4 regions of the Bacteroides sp. 14(A) genome follow, and region 1 is predicted to be linked to each of the others. Evidence: riboswitches for the same ligand, from Rfam matches in the RefSeq annotation. Region 1 holds a riboswitch; each other region holds the start of a gene.
The links. Region 1 has a riboswitch for cobalamin ahead of K429_RS0109005 (TonB-dependent receptor). Riboswitches for the same ligand answer to the same signal wherever they lie in the genome.
Positions count from the first base shown of each region.

Region 2: linked by a shared signal. The riboswitch ahead of K429_RS0123020 (ribonucleoside-diphosphate reductase subunit alpha) and the one ahead of K429_RS0109005 (TonB-dependent receptor) in region 1 are both predicted to bind cobalamin.
Region 3: linked by a shared signal. The riboswitch ahead of K429_RS0125070 (TonB-dependent siderophore receptor) and the one ahead of K429_RS0109005 (TonB-dependent receptor) in region 1 are both predicted to bind cobalamin.
Region 4: linked by a shared signal. The riboswitch ahead of K429_RS0103600 (TonB-dependent receptor domain-containing protein) and the one ahead of K429_RS0109005 (TonB-dependent receptor) in region 1 are both predicted to bind cobalamin.

Region 1 is NZ_JAGH01000002.1:310,649-315,872, reverse strand. It holds gene K429_RS0109020 (sulfatase) at 1-832, shown strand, start outside; gene cysS (cysteine--tRNA ligase) at 913-2,388, opposite strand; gene K429_RS30280 (hypothetical protein) at 2,581-2,802, opposite strand; cobalamin riboswitch at 2,792-2,996, shown strand; gene K429_RS0109005 (TonB-dependent receptor) at 3,126-5,102, shown strand; gene K429_RS0109000 (YncE family protein) at 5,120-5,224, shown strand, end outside.
Region 2 is NZ_JAGH01000005.1:82,738-87,961, reverse strand. It holds gene K429_RS0123025 (Tex family protein) at 1-1,534, shown strand, start outside; cobalamin riboswitch at 1,625-1,841, shown strand; gene K429_RS0123020 (ribonucleoside-diphosphate reductase subunit alpha) at 1,903-4,422, shown strand; gene K429_RS0123015 (ribonucleotide-diphosphate reductase subunit beta) at 4,444-5,224, shown strand, end outside.
Region 3 is NZ_JAGH01000005.1:528,880-534,103, forward strand. It holds gene K429_RS0125070 (TonB-dependent siderophore receptor) at 1-1,558, opposite strand, end outside; cobalamin riboswitch at 1,700-1,905, opposite strand; gene K429_RS0125080 (dicarboxylate/amino acid:cation symporter) at 1,972-2,799, opposite strand; gene K429_RS0125085 (mucoidy inhibitor MuiA family protein) at 2,810-4,693, opposite strand; gene K429_RS0125090 (DUF4369 domain-containing protein) at 4,838-5,224, shown strand, end outside.
Region 4 is NZ_JAGH01000001.1:1,044,006-1,049,229, reverse strand. It holds gene K429_RS0103615 (efflux RND transporter permease subunit) at 1-175, shown strand, start outside; gene K429_RS0103610 (TolC family protein) at 153-1,358, shown strand; gene K429_RS0103605 (serpin family protein) at 1,449-2,690, opposite strand; cobalamin riboswitch at 2,793-2,996, shown strand; gene K429_RS0103600 (TonB-dependent receptor domain-containing protein) at 3,046-5,073, shown strand; gene K429_RS0103595 (DUF5074 domain-containing protein) at 5,108-5,224, shown strand, end outside.

The DNA of each region.
Region 1 (5,224 bases):
TATAATGGTGGGTATGAATCCGCCCCACAGCCCGTATCGTTCATTGGATGATTGTATGGAAGAAGATTTCAATCTGTACAAAGATCAACCTCTGGACAGCCTTCTTATCCGTCCCAATGCAGATAAGAAGCGTGAAAAAGCAGAGAGCGTTCGCTACTACTTTGCCTCTGTTACCGGTGTAGACCGTGCTTTCGGACAGATCCTTGAAACACTGAAAGAGCAGGGTTTGGATAAGAATACGATTGTGATCTTTGCTTCCGACCATGGTGAAACAATGTGTAGCCAGTTCACGGATGATCCGAAGAATTCTCCTTATTCCGAATCTATGAATATACCGTTCCTGGTACGTTATCCCGGTCATATCCAGCCACGGGTGGACAATCTTCTGATGTCCGCGCCGGATATTATGCCGACTGTCCTGGGGCTGTGTGGTTTGGGCGATTCCATTCCGTCTAATGTGCAGGGACGCAACTGGGCACCTCTTTTCTTCGATGAAAAGGCGGAAATTGAACGTCCCGGTGGTGCTTTGTATATCCAGAATCTGGACGGAGAAAAGGATGCGGATGGTAAAGTGCAGACTTATTTCCCTTCTTCAAGAGGATATAAGACGGCACGCTATACTTTGGCTTTCTATATTGATAAGAAAGACCATAAGCTGAAGAAAAGCTTGTTGTTTGATGATGAAAAGGACCCTTATCAGATGAATAATCTTCCGTTGGAAGAAAATAAAGAAATCGTTGCAGAACTTTGCCGTGAGATGGGCAAGGAGTTGAAGGCGATAGATGATCCCTGGTATAAGGAACGTATTCTTTCCGACATGATACCTTACTAAAACTCTCTTTTCTAAATGAAACTGCCTCCCCCGATTCGCTTGGATCAGAGGGAGGCAGCTTTTTTATAGGGTAGTGGAGCTTATTTATTCAGCTTCCACTCGCAACCGTCTTTACCGTCTTTTATCTCAAAACCGAGTGCTGTAAGTTCATTGCGAATCTTATCACTGGTAGCCCAGTCTTTATTGGCTTTGGCCTTCATGCGTTCTTCCAGTAACATATCTACTACTTTACCGAAAGCAACTTCACGCTCTTCATTGGAATTGTTTTCTTCTTTCAGTCCCAGAATGTCGAAGCAGAAAAGATGGAAAGTTTCTTTCAGCTCTTTCAGATCATCGGCAGTGATGGTGTCGTTGCCTGCAATGATGTTGTTAATCATTCTGGCTCCGTCGAAAAGATGAGCAATGACTATCGGGGTATTCAAGTCATCATTCATGGCTTCATAGCACTTTTCACGCACTGCTTTCACATCTACGCTGGAAGTGGCGGACGGAGTGATCTTTTCCAGTCCGTTCACGGCATCCATCATTCGGGTTAATCCCTTTTCCGCTGCTTGCAAGGCTTCGTTGCTGAAGTCTACCGTGCTGCGATAGTGAGCTTGCAGGATGAAGAAGCGGATGGTCATCGGACTGTATGCTTGTGTCAGCAACTTATGTGTGCCGTTGAAGAACTCGTCCAGATTGATGAAGTTACCGTAAGACTTACCCATCTTCTGTCCGTTGATGGTAATCATATTGTTGTGCATCCAGTAATGTACCATGTCATTGCCCTGTGATGCAACCGATTGAGCAATCTCACATTCGTGGTGAGGGAAGATAAGGTCCATACCACCACCGTGAATATCGAAATGTTCGCCGAGGTATTTCTTACCCATGGCCGTACATTCGGCATGCCATCCCGGGAAACCGTCGCTCCATGGAGAGGGCCAGCGCATGATATGCTCCGGTTGGGCACATTTCCATAAGGCGAAATCGGCGGGGTTATGCTTTTCAGCTTGTCCGTCCAGTTCGCGGGTGGTGTTCAGCACGTCATCCAGATTGTGGCCGGATAGTTTTCCGTAATGGTAATCCTTATTGTATTTCTCTACGTCAAAGTAGACAGAGCCTTCACTGACATAAGCATAGCCATTCTTCAGGATCTCTTTCACCAGCTCTATCTGCTCGATGATGTGTCCCGAAGCGTGCGGTTCGATACTGGGTGAAAGTACGTTCAGCGCTTCCATTGCCTTGTGGTAACGGTTGATGTAGTATTGCGCTACTTCCATCGGCTCCAATTGTTCCAGTCGTGCTTTCTTGGCTATTTTGTCTTCTCCGTCGTCAGCGTCATGTTCCAGATGGCCTACATCGGTGATGTTGCGGACATAACGTACCTTATATCCCAAGTGGGTAAGGTAGCGGAAAAGCAAGTCGAAAGTAATGGCAGGACGTGCATGTCCCAAGTGCGCGTCACCGTAAACGGTAGGACCGCAGACATACATACCTACATGTGGAGCGTGCAGTGGCACGAATAGCTCCTTTTTCCTATCTAAGGTGTTGTAAATTGTCAGTTGATGTTCCATAACGTTTGAATTTTAGTTCTTTAAAGAGCACAAAGTTACAACAAATAATTTATTAAACGGTTCTGTTGTCGGATTTAATGGCTTTTAGTACAGTAATGAAGAGGTTCTTTTCTTATTTCTTTCCAAGCCGGATACTGAGTCCGAACTTCAGGTTCAGATAGTTTCCCGGTCTCTCTTTTACTTCATATTGCTTTATGATTTCTTGGGTATATATATTGTTTCGCTGATAGTGGCCTGTGAACGTGCGTGGATATATGACTTGCTCCGTATCAAAGCCGTACTTTCTTCGGTCAGAGGTACCTCTGCATGGAGAACGTACGGAGCAAGTACGGCCCAGATACGTCTCGGATATGGATCGGATAAAAAAGTATCTGTAAAAAGGTTAACTTTAATAATAATATGTATCTTTGCCATTGATTATGGTGTCACCCGTCGCTTTCGTGGCGGGTGGTGAAAAGGGAATCAGGTGTAAATCCTGAACAGACCCGCTGCTGTAAGCTTCAAACAAAGTCTGAAGACGATACTCACGCCACTGTTTTCTGCATGAACGGGAAGGGAGTCATCAGATGAAGCAAGTCAGAAGACCTGCCATGATCTGGAATCAGGAGTTCTCTGGGATTAGAAATCCGGTCGTACTTATTTTTTATAGGGTTATCATTAATTACTCTTGGCAGAGGTTTGATACTCTCTTTAATACATGAAATCGAATGTATCATCGCATTTTATTGGCAGTGGTAATGCCATTAGTATGCTGTTGCGTGGATTTGTATGCTCAAACGGTAGACTCTACAAAGACTTATCATATAGAAGAAGTCTCTGTATCAGCGCAACGCATCCGTAAAGAAGTGATTCCGGTACAAATGCTTGCCGGAGAAGAACTTCAGAAATTGAGTGTCCATTCTGTGGCTGATGCAATCCGCTATTTTTCCGGAATCCAGATAAAGGATTATGGAGGAATCGGTGGTTTGAAAACCGTCAACATACGTGGACTTGGCACTCAGCATGTGGGCGTATTCTATGACGGCGTTCAGTTGGGAAATGCTCAGAACGGACAAATCGATCTGGGACGTTTCTCGTTGGATAACATGGAGGCCGTTTCACTCTACAATGGCCAGAAGAGCGCTATCTTTCAATCGGCAAAGGATTTTGCTTCAGCCGGTTCCATCTACATGACAGCTCGTCATCCTTCTTTTGGCGAAGGACAGAACTATCGCCTGAAAGGAACTTTCAAAACCGGTTCTTTCGGTTTGGTCAATCCTTCCGTCCTGCTGGAGCATAGGCTGAGCAAGCAGGTGAGCGGTTCACTGAGTGCTGAGTATATGTACACCAGCGGGAAATATAAGTTCCGTTACCGACAGAAAAACGGATATGATATAACAGAAACCCGTAAGAACGGTGATGTGGAGGCCATTCGTGCAGAGTATGGCTTATTCGGAGATATGCAAGGGGGAGAATGGAAAGCCAAAGCTTATTTATATAATTCCGAACGGGGATTGCCCGGTGCCGCTGTGCGTGAGACGGGTGACTTTGTGCATGAAGACCGTCAATGGGATACGAACTTCTTTTTGCAGGGCTCTTTCCGGAAACATTGGGGAAACTACAGTTTACAGACGAATGGTAAGTATGCTTACGATTATCTTCATTATCTGTCCGATCCGCGCTTGGATGTTACTACAATGTATGTGAACAATCATTACCGCCAGCATGAACTCTATTTTTCGGCAGCGAATATGCTGAATATTCTTCCTTTTTGGAGTGCGGACGTTTCGGTGGATTTTCAGTGGAATAAATTAAATGCCGACCTGGTGAACTTCGTCTATCCCTGCCGTTACACGGCACTTGTGGCGGCAGCTACGGCACTGCATTTTGAACGATTCAAACTACAAGCCAGTCTGCTGGGGACATTTGTACACGAGACTACGAAGGTTCCCAACGCCGCAGCAGGTGATAAACATAAATATACGCCTACCGTCGTGGCATCTTGGCAACCTTTCAAGAACGAAGATCTGAATCTGCGTGCTTTTTACAAAAAGATATTCCGCATGCCGACGCTGAATGACCTTTACTATACCTTCATAGGAAACATTGACCTGAATCCGGAATATACCACACAATATGATATAGGTGTAACTTATTCCCGCAAATTCCGTGGAGGTTATCCTGCCCGGCTGGAGTTTCAGGCAGATGCTTACTATAACGAGGTCACCGACAAGATTGTAGCCATGCCTACTTCTAACCAGTTCCGTTGGACAATGGTAAATCTGGGCTATGTGGAGATGCGCGGGGTGGATGTGGCTCTGCAAACCGAATGGCATTTATTGAAAGACCTGAAGGCCAACCTGCGGGTGAACTATACGTATGAGAAAGCGCAGGATTTCACCGATGCAAAAAGTGACTATTACGGTGGACAGATACCTTATATTCCCTGGCACAGCGGTTCGGCTGTCCTTAATTTGAGTTATAGGGATTGGGACATGAATTACAGTTTTATCTATACCGGCGAGCGTTATGAATCGAGTGCCAACATTCCGGAGAATTATGCCAAGGAATGGTATACGAACGACCTTTCCCTTTCCCGCCGCTTGCATTGGAAAAAGATGTTGTGGAAACTGACCGCCGAAGTCAATAATGTCTTCAATCAGCAGTACGAGGTGGTACAATGGTATCCCATGCCGGGAATAAATTTCCGCTTTGTGATAAATGTAGAACTTTAAAACCAAATACACGGCTTATGAAAAGAAGTAAATTATTACTGATGTGGCTTGCGGGCATGCTGATACTGTTGGTATCCTCGTGCCGTAGCGACGACGAAGAACTGGTACTTTCCAGTGTGACG
Region 2 (5,224 bases), on a different contig from region 1:
TAAATACCGGGATTACTTCGAATTCAGTAAACCACTGAAGAAATGTACCTCGCACCAGTTGCTCGCCATCCGTCGTGCCGAAGCCGAAGGTCTGCTGAAAGTCAGCATAAGTCCTGATGACGAGGAATGTGTAGAGCGTCTGGAACGCCGCTTTGTCCGTAGCAACAACGCTTGCGGAGAACAAGTGGCAGAGGCCGTACAAGATGCCTACAAACGCCTGTTGAAGTCGTCCATCGAAACTGAGTTTGCCGCACAAAGCAAGGAGCAGGCCGATGAAGAAGCTATCCGGGTATTCGTCCAGAACCTGCGCCAGCTATTGCTCGCTTCCCCGCTGGGACAAAAACGGGTAATGGGCATTGATCCGGGCTTCCGTACAGGCTGTAAGGTAATATGCCTGGACGCACAAGGCAATCTGCTCCACAATGAGAACATCTATCCGCATGCTCCGGTGCACAAAACCGCAGAGGCTGTATCCAAAATACAAAAAATGGTGGAAGCTTATCAGATAGAAGCCATCGCCGTAGGCAACGGAACCGCAAGTCGTGAAACCGAAGATTTTCTGAAACATCAAACTTTCAGACAGGACATTCAGGTATTTGTGGTGAGCGAACAGGGCGCCTCTATCTATTCCGCATCCAAAATTGCCCGGGATGAGTTCCCTGAATACGACGTCACGGTACGTGGAGCCGTATCTATTGCCCGCCGCCTGATGGACCCATTGGCCGAATTAGTGAAAATAGATCCGAAGTCCATTGGCGTGGGACAATACCAGCATGATGTGGATCAGACGAAATTAAAAAAATCACTGGATCTGACCGTAGAAAGCTGCGTAAATCTGGTTGGTGTAAACCTGAATACGGCAAGTAGCCACCTGCTGACGTATATTTCCGGTTTAGGCCCTCAGCTGGCACAAAACATCGTGAACTATCGTGCGGAAAACGGTGCATTTACCTCCCGCAAGCAACTGATGAAAGTACCGCGTATGGGAGCCAAAGCATTTGAGCAATGCGCCGGTTTCCTTCGTATTCCACAGGCTGAAAACCCCTTGGATAATACGGCCGTACACCCTGAGAGTTATTGCATCGTAGAGCAGATGGCAAAAGACCTGGGATGCAGCGTAGCAGAACTTATCGCCAGCAAGGAGCTCCGCCTGAAGATAAAACCGGAGAAATACCTCACTCCTACCGTGGGTATGCCGACATTAAAAGATATTCTGCAAGAATTGGAAAAACCCGGACGCGACCCGAGAGGTCCGATAAAGATTTTCGAGTTCGACAAGAATGTACGCACCATCAACGACCTGCGCGAAGGTATGGAACTCCCCGGTATTGTAGGCAATATCACCAACTTTGGCGCATTTGTCGACATAGGTATCAAAGAGAATGGTCTGATCCATCTTTCGCAGCTGGCCGACCGTTTCGTTTCAGACCCGAATGAGATTGTCTCTATTCACCAGCATGTCCGGGTCAAGGTGCTGAGTGTGGATATGGACCGCAAGCGGATTGCTTTGAAATTGGTTAGTGACGCTTCATGATACAATCATATCCAGATCACGCTATCTAATAAAATAGTATAATTCTCTATTTTTAAACCTTCTCAATATTGTAACCATTACAATATTAATTATCTTTGTTCCCGAATTGGTTCCGAATGGCTCTTCTGCCATTCGGATTAAAAGGGAATCGGGTGAAAGTCCCGGACAGTCCCGCTGCTGTGAAGCTCTATACAACTTTTCAATAACACCATAGCCACTGAATGTCTTGCAGTAGAAAAGAAGACATCGGGAAGGCATTGAAAACAAAGAGTCAGTCAGAAGACCTACCATTCATCAAAGGCTGTTTCTACTCGTGGGATTAGGGAAACAGTGCGAAATAATACAATAATTTTATACATAAACATCTCATGGAAATAACCAAGAGAAATGGAATGGCAGAGCCTTACAACAAGGAGAAGGTAGCCATTGCCATACGAAAAAGCTTCGCCAGCACCGGACAAAGTGTTACGGATGAAACAATACTCACGCTGGTAAATGAAGTGGAAAATTTCATCCTCAGTGACACCGGCAATCGCCACGTAGAACGGATCCAGGATGAAGTGGAGCGGTCCCTGATGGAACATGGCTTTTATGCCGAAGCCAAAAACTATATCCTTTATCGCTGGCAACGGACAGAACGGAGAAAAGCCCTCAACCACATAGTAAATGAAACTGGCGACGAAACAATAACGGACACCCTGAAAGGTATCGGGCAAGACTTCCCGCGCAATGAATACAGCCTGACCCTGCTTGCCGAAAAATTCTCCAGTTTCTACAAACCGGAAATGACACCGAACGAACGGTTAACGGCTCTTATAAAAGCGGCTGTAGAGCTAACTACCCAGGAAGCCCCCGACTGGGAGTTTATTGCCGCCCGATTACTCAATTTTCAGTTAAGCAAGAAATTGACTGAACAGGCAGAGTTCGCCGGTGTCCTGTCTTTCTATGAAAAGCTGCGTTATCTCACGGACGAAGGATTATACGGCAGTTATATTTTAACCTCCTATTCACCGGAAGAAATAGAAGAAGCAGCAGGATTTATATGTCCGGAGCGTGACAAGCTCTTCAACTATTCCGGACTGGATCTGCTTGTCAAACGCTACCTTATCCGTACACGCTCCCATGAACCGATTGAATCCGTACAAGAAATGTATTTGGGTATTGCCCTTCATCTTGCAATGCCGGAAAGGCACAGCCGTTTGCAATGGGTAAGAAAATTCTATGATCTGCTGAGTAAACTGGAGGTAACCATGGCTACCCCTACACTTGCCAATGCCCGAAAACCTTATCATCAATTGTCCAGTTGCTTCATCGACACCGTGCCCGACAGTCTGGAAGGTATATACCGAAGCATTGACAACTTCGCCATGGTCAGCAAGTTCGGTGGAGGTATGGGAATGTATTTCGGCAAAGTACGTGCGGCCGGTGGAAACATACGGGGTTTCAAAGGTGTGGCAGGAGGAGTTATCCGGTGGATGAAACTGGTGAACGACACAGCCGTTGCCGTAGATCAGTTGGGAATGAGACAAGGAGCGGTAGCCGTATATCTGGACGTATGGCACAAGGACCTGCCTGAATTTCTGCAACTGCGCACCAACAACGGGGATGACCGCATGAAAGCCCATGACATATTTCCGGCGGTATGCTATCCGGATTTATTCTGGCGGATGGCGAAAGAGGATTTGAACCAATCATGGTATTTATTCTGTCCGAATGAAATAATGACTATCAAAGGATATTGCCTGGAAGATTATTACGGAGAAGAATGGGAGAAAAGATATTTGGATTGCGTAAACGATTCCCGTCTTTCCAAACGCAGCATGAGCATTAAGGATATCGTCAGACTGGTGCTACGGTCAGCAGTAGAAACAGGCACACCTTTCACTTTCAACCGTGATGCCGTGAATCGCGCCAACCCCAACAATCACCGGGGAATCATCTACTGTTCCAACCTTTGTACGGAGATTGCACAGAACATGTCGGCCATAGAGACAGTTTCTACTGAGATACGCACGGAGGATGGGGATATGGCAGTGGTGAAAACAGTCCGTCCCGGCGACTTCGTGGTATGTAATCTCGCCAGTCTTTCATTGGGACATCTACCGTTGGAAGACGAGCAACAGATGAAAGAAAAAGTGGCAACAGTGGTCCGTGCACTCGACAATGTCATCGACCTCAATTTTTATCCGATCCCTTTTGCACAGATAACCAACCATCATTATCGCAGCATCGGTTTAGGAGTCAGCGGATATCACCATGCACTTGCCATCCGTGGCATACGCTGGGAAAGCGAGGAACATCTTAGCTTCATGGACAAGATCTTTGAACGTATCAATTACGCCGCCATCGAAGCGAGTGCCGAACTGGCCAAAGAAAAAGGACGGTACGACTACTTTGAAGGAAGCGACTGGCAAACCGGAGCTTACTTTACAAAACGCAATTATGACTCACCCGCATGGAAAGCACTGGCCGCAAAGGTTGCAGCATCCGGAATGAGAAATGCCTATCTGCTGGCCATAGCCCCTACCAGCAGCACCAGCATCATAGCCGGAACCACCGCAGGAACAGATCCGGTGATGAAACGCTTTTTCCTGGAAGAGAAGAAGGGAGCCATGTTGCCACGTGTAGCCCCGTCACTGTCTGACAAAACATTCTGGCTATACAAAGGTGCCTATCTGACGGATCAGCAATGGAGCATCCGTGCCGCCGGTGTCCGCCAGTTGCATATCGACCAGGCACAAAGCCTGAACCTTTACATCACCAATGAATTCACCATGCGCCAGGTGCTGAATCTCTACCTGCTGGCATGGGAGTGTGGAGTGAAAACAGTCTATTACGTCCGTAGCAAATCTCTGGAAGTAGAAGAGTGTGAAAGCTGCGCATCATAAAAACTTAAAAACTAAAATAATATGGAAGCAAAAAAACTAAAGAGAAATGCCCTGTTCAACCCTTCAGGTGATACGGAAATCCGCCTCAGAAAAATGATCGGTGGTAATACGACAAACCTGAATGATTTCAATAATATGCGATACAAATGGGTAAGCGACTGGTATCGCCAGGCTATGAACAATTTCTGGATTCCCGAAGAAATCAATCTCACTCAGGATACGAAGGATTATCCCCTGCTGGATGAAGCCGAACGGACTGCTTACGACAAAATCCTGAGTTTCCTGGTATTTCTGGATTCCCTGCAAAGCAACAATCTGCCCACTATCAGCGAATACATCACGGCCAACGAAGTAAATCTTTGCCTGCACATCCAGGCTTTTCAGGAATGTGTGCACAGTCAGAGTTACAGCTATATGCTCGACACAATCTGTAGTCCGGAGAAACGCAATGACATTCTTTACCAATGGAAAACGGATGAGCATTTATTAAAAAGAAATACCTTTATCGGCAACTGTTACAATGAATTCCAGGAAAGTCAGGATGGCTTTACGCTAATGAAGACTTTAATTGCCAACTATATTCTGGAGGGTATTTATTTTTATAGCGGTTTTATGTTTTTCTATAATCTGAGCCGGAACGGGAAGATGTCCGGCTCCGCTCAAGAAATCCGTTATATCAACCGGGATGAGAACACGCATCTCTGGTTGTTCCGCAGCATCATCCTGGAACTGAAAAAAGAAGAACCGGAATTATTTACCCCCGACAAAGTGCAGATATACGAGAATATGATGCGTGAAGGAG
Region 3 (5,224 bases), on a different contig from region 1:
CACCTGGAGCCTGAGAGGTCGGAATCGTCACAAGAGTTATCATGTTGTCTAACCAGTTGCAGTAACCTGTGGCACTGATACTAAAGTCAGTACCGTTGTATTCTACACCACCGGAAACATAACGGCTGGTTTGAGGTTCCAGGTCTTTGTTACCTAAGTTTAGGATAACGAGAGACATTTGGCGAATATAACGGTAGTGGAGTTCTTTCAGAGTCGGAGTCTTGAAGCCTTCGGAATAAGTGGCGCGCAGGTTAAAGTCGCCCAGCTTGTAGAGAGCCGACACTTTGGGCGTGGCGCGCATACCGAAATTGTTGTTCAGCGTTAATCGTGCACCGGCTGTGATGTTCAGCTGACTAAAAGGCGACCACTCATCCTGAAGATAAAAGGAACCTGTGTTGTCGGAAACATTCTTTTCGTCCAGTCGGCGGGGAGCATCCAGCCAGTTTATTTCCATATCAACTCCTGCACTCAAACGGTTGAAATAGGGGAGGTTGAATATTCCTTTAGTCTGGATGAGCAGACGGCTTTGGTCACTCTGCAGACCCTTGTCACCGGGAGAATACGGGAAACTGATTTCCTTGCCGTTATCGTCATATTCTTTGTCCCAGGTTTCGTGGGTATAGGCATAATAGTAGGCATGACTGTCATAATGTATATCGGCTGTAATGCTATTATTATTTTTTAGCTTCATTTTACCACCTGTTGAGGCTGAAGCGTTGCGATAAAGGAAATCGTATGTTTTGTAATCGGGTATTCCGCAAGGGCGGTATACGCGTTTGCGGTAGAAACTACCGTCTGCATACAGGCTGAGTGTCTGGGTAGCCTGATAGTCGATGTGTTGTGAAACTTGCCAGTCGGTATATCGGTTCACGGTTTTATTGATGGAATTGGTGACAGGCTTTTCATATCGATTTGGGTCTTCGTAAGTAGTGTTCTGCCATCCGTCGGAATGTTTCAACTGAAAGTTGGTGGCAAAGGTCCATTTATCTGACTTGAATTGGAAAGCATTGGATTGTCGGAATTCGCCGTATGATCCGCCACGTGTGGTGTTTGTGACCAGAACGTTTTCACGATGTTTCTTGGTGATGATGTTTATTACACCTGCAATGGCATCGCTGCCATAGAGTGCCGAAGCGGCTCCCTTTACAATCTCGATACGTTCGATGCGTGCCGGATCTATCAGTCCTAGGTTATTTTGCCCGCCTACGTCACCATGTATCTTTTTGCCGTCGATGAGGAGCAAGATATAGCCGTTTCCCAATCCGCCCAATTGCATATTCGACCCCATGTCACTGGAACTGAAGTCGAAAGAGGGGCATAACCCACTTAATATGTCTTCAAGGGAGGAGGCACCGTAGCTATCCAACATTTTATGCGAGATAACCTCGGTTTGCACAGGCGCGTCTTTCAGGTAATGTTCGGTACCTGTACCGGTCACTACTACTTCCTGCAACATAAGTGACAGTTCTTCTTCATTCTTGTTTTCGAGGATGCTTTGGGCGGAGGCAGCATGCACCGCACACACAAACACCGCTCCAAGTAAATACTTGTGCTTCATCGTTTGCCGATTTTCTGTTTAATAAAAACGTAACGGCACATCGCTTCTGTATGCGAATACTAATGACCCGGAAGAATAAAAATAGTTTTGCCTATAATTATAGTATAGGGGTGACATCGCTTTTAATCCTGAAAGCTAAGTGCTCAAGTAATGGAAGTTGGTAGGTATTCTGGCTTTCCCCTGTCTGTATCGCCTTCCCATCGCATTGCGGCGTCAGTGGCTTTTGTGGTTACAGACTTTTTCTTAATGAGGATTACAGCTGCAGGTACAGCTCCGGTTTTACACCGGATTCCCTTGAGTCGGACGCATTGATATACTTTCCGATTGCCAATTCCGATTGCAAAGATAAAGATATTTTTAGAAATCAGAAGGTATTTGTGAAAATACTTTAGCAACTATTCTAATGTGATGAATTATCTGTCAATAATGGAACATACCGCTGCATCTCCGGTTACATTTACTGCGGTGCGCAGCATGTCCAATGGTCGGTCCACCCCCAATATCAATGCCAGACCTTCTACCGGAATACCTACGGAAGTGAGCACCATTGCCAAGATGACATAACTGCCTCCGGGGATACCCGGGGTACCGATAGAAGAAAGTACGGTCATAGCAACGATGATACAGAGTTGGGAGAAACTCAGATCGATCCCTAAAACTTGTGCGATGAAAAGAATGGCAATGGTTTGATAACAGGAAGTGCCGTCCATATTTATGGTAACGCCTACAGGCAGGACAAATGAACTGACTTCTTCTGAAATACCTAATTTTTGTTCTACAGTCTTCAGGGTTACGGGCAAAGAGGCGGCACTACTACTTGTTGTGAAGGCAAACAGTTGTACGGGGTACATGGCACGGATGAACTGTTCTTGCAGATGGGCTACTTGTTCGTGGTTTACCAGTTTGCCCGGTTGCACCAGTAGCCCCATTGCAAGACCTATGAGGATAGCGACTACAGTCGTACAGATATATATTCCGATGGTCTTTCCGCCGATACGGGAAAATTTACTGATGTCCTTCAGTCCGGTCATTCCCTTTATCAGAGATATAAAGACCAGGGGAATGGCGATCAGTTGGAGAAGGCGGATGAAGATTTGTCCCCAAGGCTGTATCCAGTGGCGGATGAATGTATCACCACCGTCTACCTGTAAGGCGATGAGGCCGATGATAATACCGGTAATCATTCCTATCAGGATTTGCAGATACAGGGGAATATCAGATATTTTCTGTCTTAGAGTCATAAGAAAAGCATTATTCTATTATTAAGTTTCGCCCTTTAGGGTACTTCACTTTATAGCGTAAAGCTAAATCACGTTGTTCGCCGGGTTGTAAGGTAATTTGCCAGGTGATGATACCTTTCGCTTCATCCAGACTGCCGCCGCTGATTTCTTCTGCTGTTACGGTAATGTTATTGTTGCGTGATACGGGTAGCTGGTCGTAAAGCGTAAGGATGACAGGTTCGGGACGCGTATTGCGGACAGAAAGTTTCCATGCAATGGATTGCGTCTGATTGGAACCCATAAACTTGCGTGAGGTATATTCGTTCTCTTTCGTACGCTGTATCATGATACGTTTATCACGACCTAAAGAGAAGGATAGTGTGTCGTTCTGTTGGGTGACATTCATAATGGACTTGCCAATGAAAGTATTCTCAAAGTAAACATTTGCTTCGCCTTCAAGTAAGTTCAGCTTTTCCCAATCGGTTACCTGGGCAATCAGGAAAGCATCTTTATCTATCTTCGGAGTACTTTGGTAAGTATAGGAAGCGGGTAATTCGTAATGACCGATTTCAGCAACTACAGGTTTGTTATCAGAAGGAATGGTGTAGGGCACTTTTATTTCAAATTCGTAGCCCATCTGTCCCTGGCTTTGTTCAACGTCAAGGGTCATGCTGGCCTCTTCTTCGTATTGAATATCTTTTTTATGGTTTACCTTAAGACCGGAGACAGCACCTGCCATAAGAGATTTCCTTTCAGCGCCGTAACCTACTACCACTACTTCATCCAATGCCTGTGTATCTTCCTGAAGGGTAACATTCATAATATTTCCTTGTATATCTCTGGTCTGAGTCTGATAGCCAATATATGAAAATTGAAGTTTGTTTTGCCCATTGGGAATAGTTATGGAATACTTACCGCTTATGTCGGTGATGGCTCCTATCGTAGTCCCCGGAATGGTAACGGTAGCACCTATTACGGGCGTACGTTCATTATCAAGAACGACTCCTGAAACAGTGTTTCCATTAAGATTCAAATTGTAGCGTGGTGCTGCAAGTCCGTAATCCAACCAGTAAGTAGACAGAGTGGGGGCTACGCTTCCGGTGGAAGGATTAGAGGAGGAAAGGGATAATTCTACGTTCTTCCACTCTTCCTTGGTATTCTGAAAGATGTTGGCTTTGTAAATGATGGAGATAGGCTCGGCCAGGCTACCGGAACGAACATCATAAGAGGGGAACCAACCGGCATTTTTTACATAATAGTTCAGAGTGAATGTAGCTTTACAAGCTGCTGGCGCATTTACATTGACCATAATTTCACTCATAGGGGTTAGAGATTTACCGCTTAGTTGTACCAGTTCAGAGTTAAGTTGTCCCTGTTTGATGGCAAGTTCGGCTATCTGTTCATTGATGGCCAGTTCTTTTGTTTTCAGAGTTTTCAATTGTCCGGAGTAATATTGATTCACTTCTTTGATAGTGGCCAGAGAAATAGCGGTATTCTTATTGTTGACGGAGCAATTTGTTTTCAGCATTTCATATTCGGCATTGATAAGTCCAAGCTCGGCATTCTGTTCTTTTTGCTGTTTCTCTATTTTTTTAAGCTCCTTTTGCAGGCTTTGTTGTTTTTCGCTGACGGCAAGGCTGTCTATATAGTTGTATTGCCGGTTGACTGCCGTAACGGTGAGTTTTCCCTTGGCACTGACCTGCATACTTTGTGCATCCATATAGGGGGATAATCCGGTAAAGATGAGCGTTGAATTTCCTGCCGGAATATCTACTTGTTTGGTACGCGTCACTTGGGCACCGTCAATGAACAGCGTTACCTTTTCGGCAGTTGTTTTCACCTTGTTTTGTCCCATAAGGGTGGTGGCTGCACAAAGGCAGAAACATGCCCATAGTCCTAATCTCAGTCGTTTCATAGTCAGTCTTTTTAATGTTATGTCACAAATATATGGATATTTCATTAACAATTGCTTTTATATATTGTCTTTTTTGCTTGCATCTTTACTGAAAAGATTGTTCTTTTGTGCAATGTGTTTGTTTACTCAATCTATCTGTGCTTTATGAAAATCAATCAATGGATATTTTACTCTTTGTTTCTGGGACTCATCAGTTGCCAATCGCAAGAACAGACTTTTACTGTGCATTGCACCGGACTGGGCGCTTACGAAGAAGATACGGTCTACCTGTGGCGATATGGTGCCGACCGTATGACGGGTGACCGTGATTATGGGAAAGCTCCCCTGGACTTCGCTATTATCAGAAACGGAGAAGTTTCATTTTCCGGAAAAGAAGATACGTTGCATATCTATGGAATGGAGCATCCCGGTAGCATGAATTTCTTTTATCCAGAAAGAGGAAAACTGACGTTGACAAATGTAGTCCCGCCGACAATGCCTGTACCGGATAAAAGTACCAATCCCCATTCACAAAACGTACGTCTTTGGAAA
Region 4 (5,224 bases), on a different contig from region 1:
GGGAGGAGATTTGCCGGGTAATGAAATTCAAAGTCCGATGGCGAAAGTTATCCTTGGTGGTCTTTTAACTTCCACGTTCCTGAACGGTTTCATCATTCCGATTGTTTATCTGATGATGCACCCTAAAAAACAACCATTAACAATATCAAACAATGAAACGAATTCTCATATTTAGTTTTATCACTTTTTTCCTATATGCGGGAATGCGTGCCCAATCGGTCGGCATAGACGAAGTGCTGCACCGTATTGAAGCAAACAATAAGGAGTTGCAGGCCAATGCGCAACTCATCACTTCACAGAAATTGGAGAACAAGTCGGAGAACAATTTGCCTGATCCCACTCTCTCGTATGCCCATCTGTGGGGATCGGAAGATAAGAGTGAGACGATAGGTGAACTTGTTGTTTCTCAGAGCTTTGATTTCCCGACCTTGTATGCTACACGCGGAAAAGTAAACCGGCTCAAAACCGGTGCGCTTGATGCGCAGTCTGCCGCCTTCCGTCAACAACTGTTGTTGCAAGCTAAAGAGCTTTGTTTCGACATCATCATGTTGCAGCACCAGCAAGTGATTCTGAATGAACGTATGAAACAGGCTGAGGAACTCTCTGCATACTATAAGAAACGTCTGGAGACAGGTGATGCCAATGTATTGGAAACAAATAAGATCAATCTGGAGTTACTGAATGTACGCACAGAATTCCGTACCAATCAGACTGCGCTTGATAACGCCTGGAAATCTCTCTTTGCACTCAACGGAGACCAGTCTTTGCAAGATAATGAGCTGAGCAGTTTCCGCTCCATCAACGACTATCCATTGCCCCTTCTTCCTACCAACTATGAACAGTTACGTTCGGAAGTGTTGGCAGCCGATCAGACTTTGCTGTCATTAAGCAGTGAAAGTGCTGCCGCCCGCAAACAGATTTCTGCAAGCAAACAAGGTTGGTTACCTAAATTGGAACTTGGATATCGCCGTAATACAGAGTCCGGTACTCCATTTAATGGAGTGGTAGTAGGCTTTTCCTTCCCGCTGTTTGAGAATCGTAATAAGGTTAAAATAGCCAAAGCGCAATCTCTGAACCTCGATTATCAGAAAGAGAACGCTGCTTTCCAAGCCGAAGCAACCTTGGCAAAACTATACAGCGAAGCACAATCATTGCAGACTTCCATCCAGGAGTACAGGGAGGCATTCAGTTCACAACAAGATCTTGCATTACTGAAGCAAGCTCTCACCGGTGGACAAATCAGTGTGATAGAATATTTTGTAGAAGTTTCTGTGATTTATCAAAGTAAGCAGAATCTACTTCAATTGGAAAATCAGTATCAGAAGGTAATGGCACAGATATACAAGAGTAAGCTATAAAAATATTATTCTTGTATCATAAAAGTAAAGCGAAGAATCGGCTCCCACAATTGAAGGAGTTGATTCTTCGCTTTCTTTATAAATATCAAACTATAGTTCTGTAATCTTTCCCATAAAGAGGATGGCTCCCGTACTCTTTTCCTTAACCATAAAGGCAAAAGGACGATTCACAAAGAAGGGAACAGGAGAAGGAAAACCGACAGCATTATCAAACATTCCTCCTACTGTAACCGCAGCCGCTTCGGTACCTTCCTCATCCACATTTATATAAGTAAACTGTTGCAGAAGGCCAATATATAATTCTGCACCGGACATATTGGCAAACTTTGCTTTATAAGCATCGAAAGCATCTTTCATCCCCATAGCTATCATGTCCTCTTCCAGCTCTTTGTCATATTCTACTTTAAAACGAGGAAGTTTAATTTGTAGTTCTTTTCCTGCCATATTCTTACTCCACTGTTTCCAGTTCTCATAATTCAGGCTGGGTAAGCTTTCATCCAAGGTCTTATCTCCAGATGGCAACAGTATCACCATACTAAAAGCTTCATTGCCATAGGGTAATTCCGCAATAGAGAAATCATCAGTCTGGGTGTAATTGAACGTTGCGGTCTGGTTCATCATAGCTACTTTCTGCTGACTGCCGTCAACATTGGTAAAGTTATCCTGTCCAGTAGCCGACTTATCAAACTGGCTTTTCCAGATACCTTTAAAATAGAGTGCATTAATCAGATACATACGAGCATCCGCAGGTATTTCCTGAATAACCTCTTTTATGCAATTATTAGTCTGAGTGGCGCACCATTGGTTTATCACATCTTTGGCGGTCGGAGATGTGAAATCAAGTTCTTGCACCTGAGCATCGTACATTTTCTTATTTACATCAACAAAAGAGTCATAAACCTTAAAACCTTCCTCTATCCAGATAGAATTAGCTATTCCGAGTTGAGTTGTATTGTCCAAATCCAACAAAGCTGAAGTTAACTTTTGATTATAGTTGTTCAGATCATCAAGAGAGAAAGTATTGGCAGGGAATCCTAATACATCCTGCATCTCAGCAAGCGTATTATCAGTAGCCCCGTTCGTAATCATGGATAAACAAAGTGATGCACTCAATGGAGACACAAAAACATTCGGTTTTTCTTTTTCGGTACTGCACACCTGATCGAAGAAACGGAAAGCAAAGTCTGTACCTTTGTCCATAAACTCTTGTTCCGCACGGGTAAGATTGATGTCTTGACGTGGTTTAGGTTCCGGTTGAGAAGGATTCTCATCATTCTGACAGGCTGCAAGGATACTGAGTAGGCTTAGCGCAGCAATAGTTTTCTTTAGCATAAGCATTATAGTATTAGTTTTCTATTAAGTTACTCTGTTAGAATAAATGCATAAATTTATGAAATACTGCATCCTATAATAAATAAAACATAAATCTTTCCTATCTTTGCCCTTCGGTTTTGTTGAAGTATGCCTTTCGGTATGCTTCATGAAAAGGGAATTGGGTGTAACTCCCAAACAGTCCCGCTGCTGTAAACTCATTGTCAAGGATTTACCAATCACCTATGCCACTGCCGGTATTCGCACGGTGGGAAGGCGGTAAATCCGGAGTAAGTCAGAAGACCTGCAAAACCTATCAAATTTTATGCCTTCGAGGAAAGGGCATGAGATACTTATATTTTTACAGCTATTTGTTATGATCAAGGATAATCCATGCCGATGCATCTGGCTACAGTTTTGTTTATATTGTTTCACATGCTGCCTTTGTGTCAATTTACAGGCACAGCAGGCGGGAGACTCCATTACGGGAAAGGTACATGCCATTCCGGAAGTTTCAGTAAAAGGACGAAAAATATCAAGCCGCATCACTTCTGCAACTCCAACGCAATCTTTCAGTCGCAAAGATTTTGAGGCACTTGGCTTACAAGGTATAGCAGATGCCGTAAAACGTTTTAGTGGAGTGAACGTGAAAGACTATGGTGGATTAGGAGGATTAAAGACTATTTCTATTCGTAATCTCGGTGCAGCACATACAGCCGTTAGTTATGATGGAATAGCCGTTAGCAACAGCCAAGCAGGCCAAATTGATATTGGGCGTTTTGCAACTGATAACATATCCACACTCTCACTCAGTATTGGACAAAGTGATAATCTTCTACAATCAGCCCGTATGTATGCTTCCGCAGGGATACTTCATATTGTCACAGAACAACCCAAATTCATTTCAAATAAAAAACACAATTTCCACGGACAAATTAAAGGAGGTTCTTTCGGTTTGTTCAATAGCATCGCACGTTGGGAACAACAAGTGGGAACTAACTCAGCCTTTACTATTGATGGGAATTTCCTGCGTTCAGATGGAACGTATCCTTTTACAATAGAGAATGGGAAACATACTGCTACAGAAAAGCGATACAATTCAGACATTTTTTCCTACCAAGGTGAAATAAACTTTTTCCATCAATTCTCTGACAGTAACCATTGGAATACCAAAGCTTATTACTATCATTCCAAACGAGGGCTTCCCGGTGCAGTCATCTTATATAATCCGGAATCTAATGAACGATTAGTAGATGAAAATCTCTTCCTACAGACGCAATGGAAGAAAACGTTCTCACCTGAGTGGACATTACAGGTACAAGGAAAATATAACTATGCTTATAACCGTTATCAAGATAAAGGTTCCCAATATGACAGTGGCAAGGTGACTGACCGACACACTCAAAAAGAATATTATCTCTCTGCAAGCTTATTATATCAACCAATACAAAATTGGACATTTTCTCTATCTCAGGATGGCGTTATCAACACCTTAGATAATACCTTGCCTGATTGCCCTTATCCCACACGCTACACCTCATTGACAGTACTCAGCAGCAAATACACCTTCCCTCATCTGACCGTTCAGGCTCATATACTTGGAACTTACATTTCAGAACATGTAAAAAAAGGAAGTGCTCCCGCTGATCTGCATCGCCTTAGTCCTAGCATTAGTATGAACTATCGTCCATGGAAAGAACATTTGTTCTTCATCCGCGCCATGTATAAGGGCTGTTTCCGTACCCCAACTTTCAACGACCTTTACTATTTCCGAAGTGGTAACAAGGATTTAAAACCAGAAAAAGCGCAGGAATATAATATAGGCATCACTTACGGTGGTTCCCCTTTCACTTTCCTGAATTATTGTTCTATCACACTGGATGGATATTATAATAGGGTTACAGATAAAATAGTTGCTTTCCCCAGCACTTATGTGTGGAGAATGCAGAATTATGGTAAAGTACGTATCATAGGTATGGACGCTACTCTTTCCACAGAGTTTCCGCTTACTCATCGATCAGAAATACATTTTTCCTGTGGATATACTCTACAAGAAGCAATAGACTTAACCAATCCGGAAGCAAAAAATTACAAAGACCAGCTACCTTATACTCCGAAACATAGTGGAAACGCCTCCGCTACAATTGAGACCCCATGGCTTAATGCAGGTTATACTCTGATGGGAGTAGGGAAACGTTATTATCTTTCACAAAATATACCCGAAAACGAAATTGACGGGTATTTAGAACATACTCTCACTATCTCACGTAACTTCAAAATAAGTAACTGCAAACTAAGATTGCAAGCAGATGTAACTAACTTAACCAATAAACAGTATGAGGTAATTAAATACTACCCTATGCCGGGACGTTCATGGAAATTAACAGTAAGTGTTCAACTCTAACAATATTATTATTCACTATTAAATACCATTAATTATGAAAATCAGATCTTTATTATTCAGTGCTATCTGCCTATTGGCACTCGGTACAAGTTTTATCTCTTGCAGCGACGACGATAATGATTCAAAACGAGATGACAGTGGCTCTAAAGTA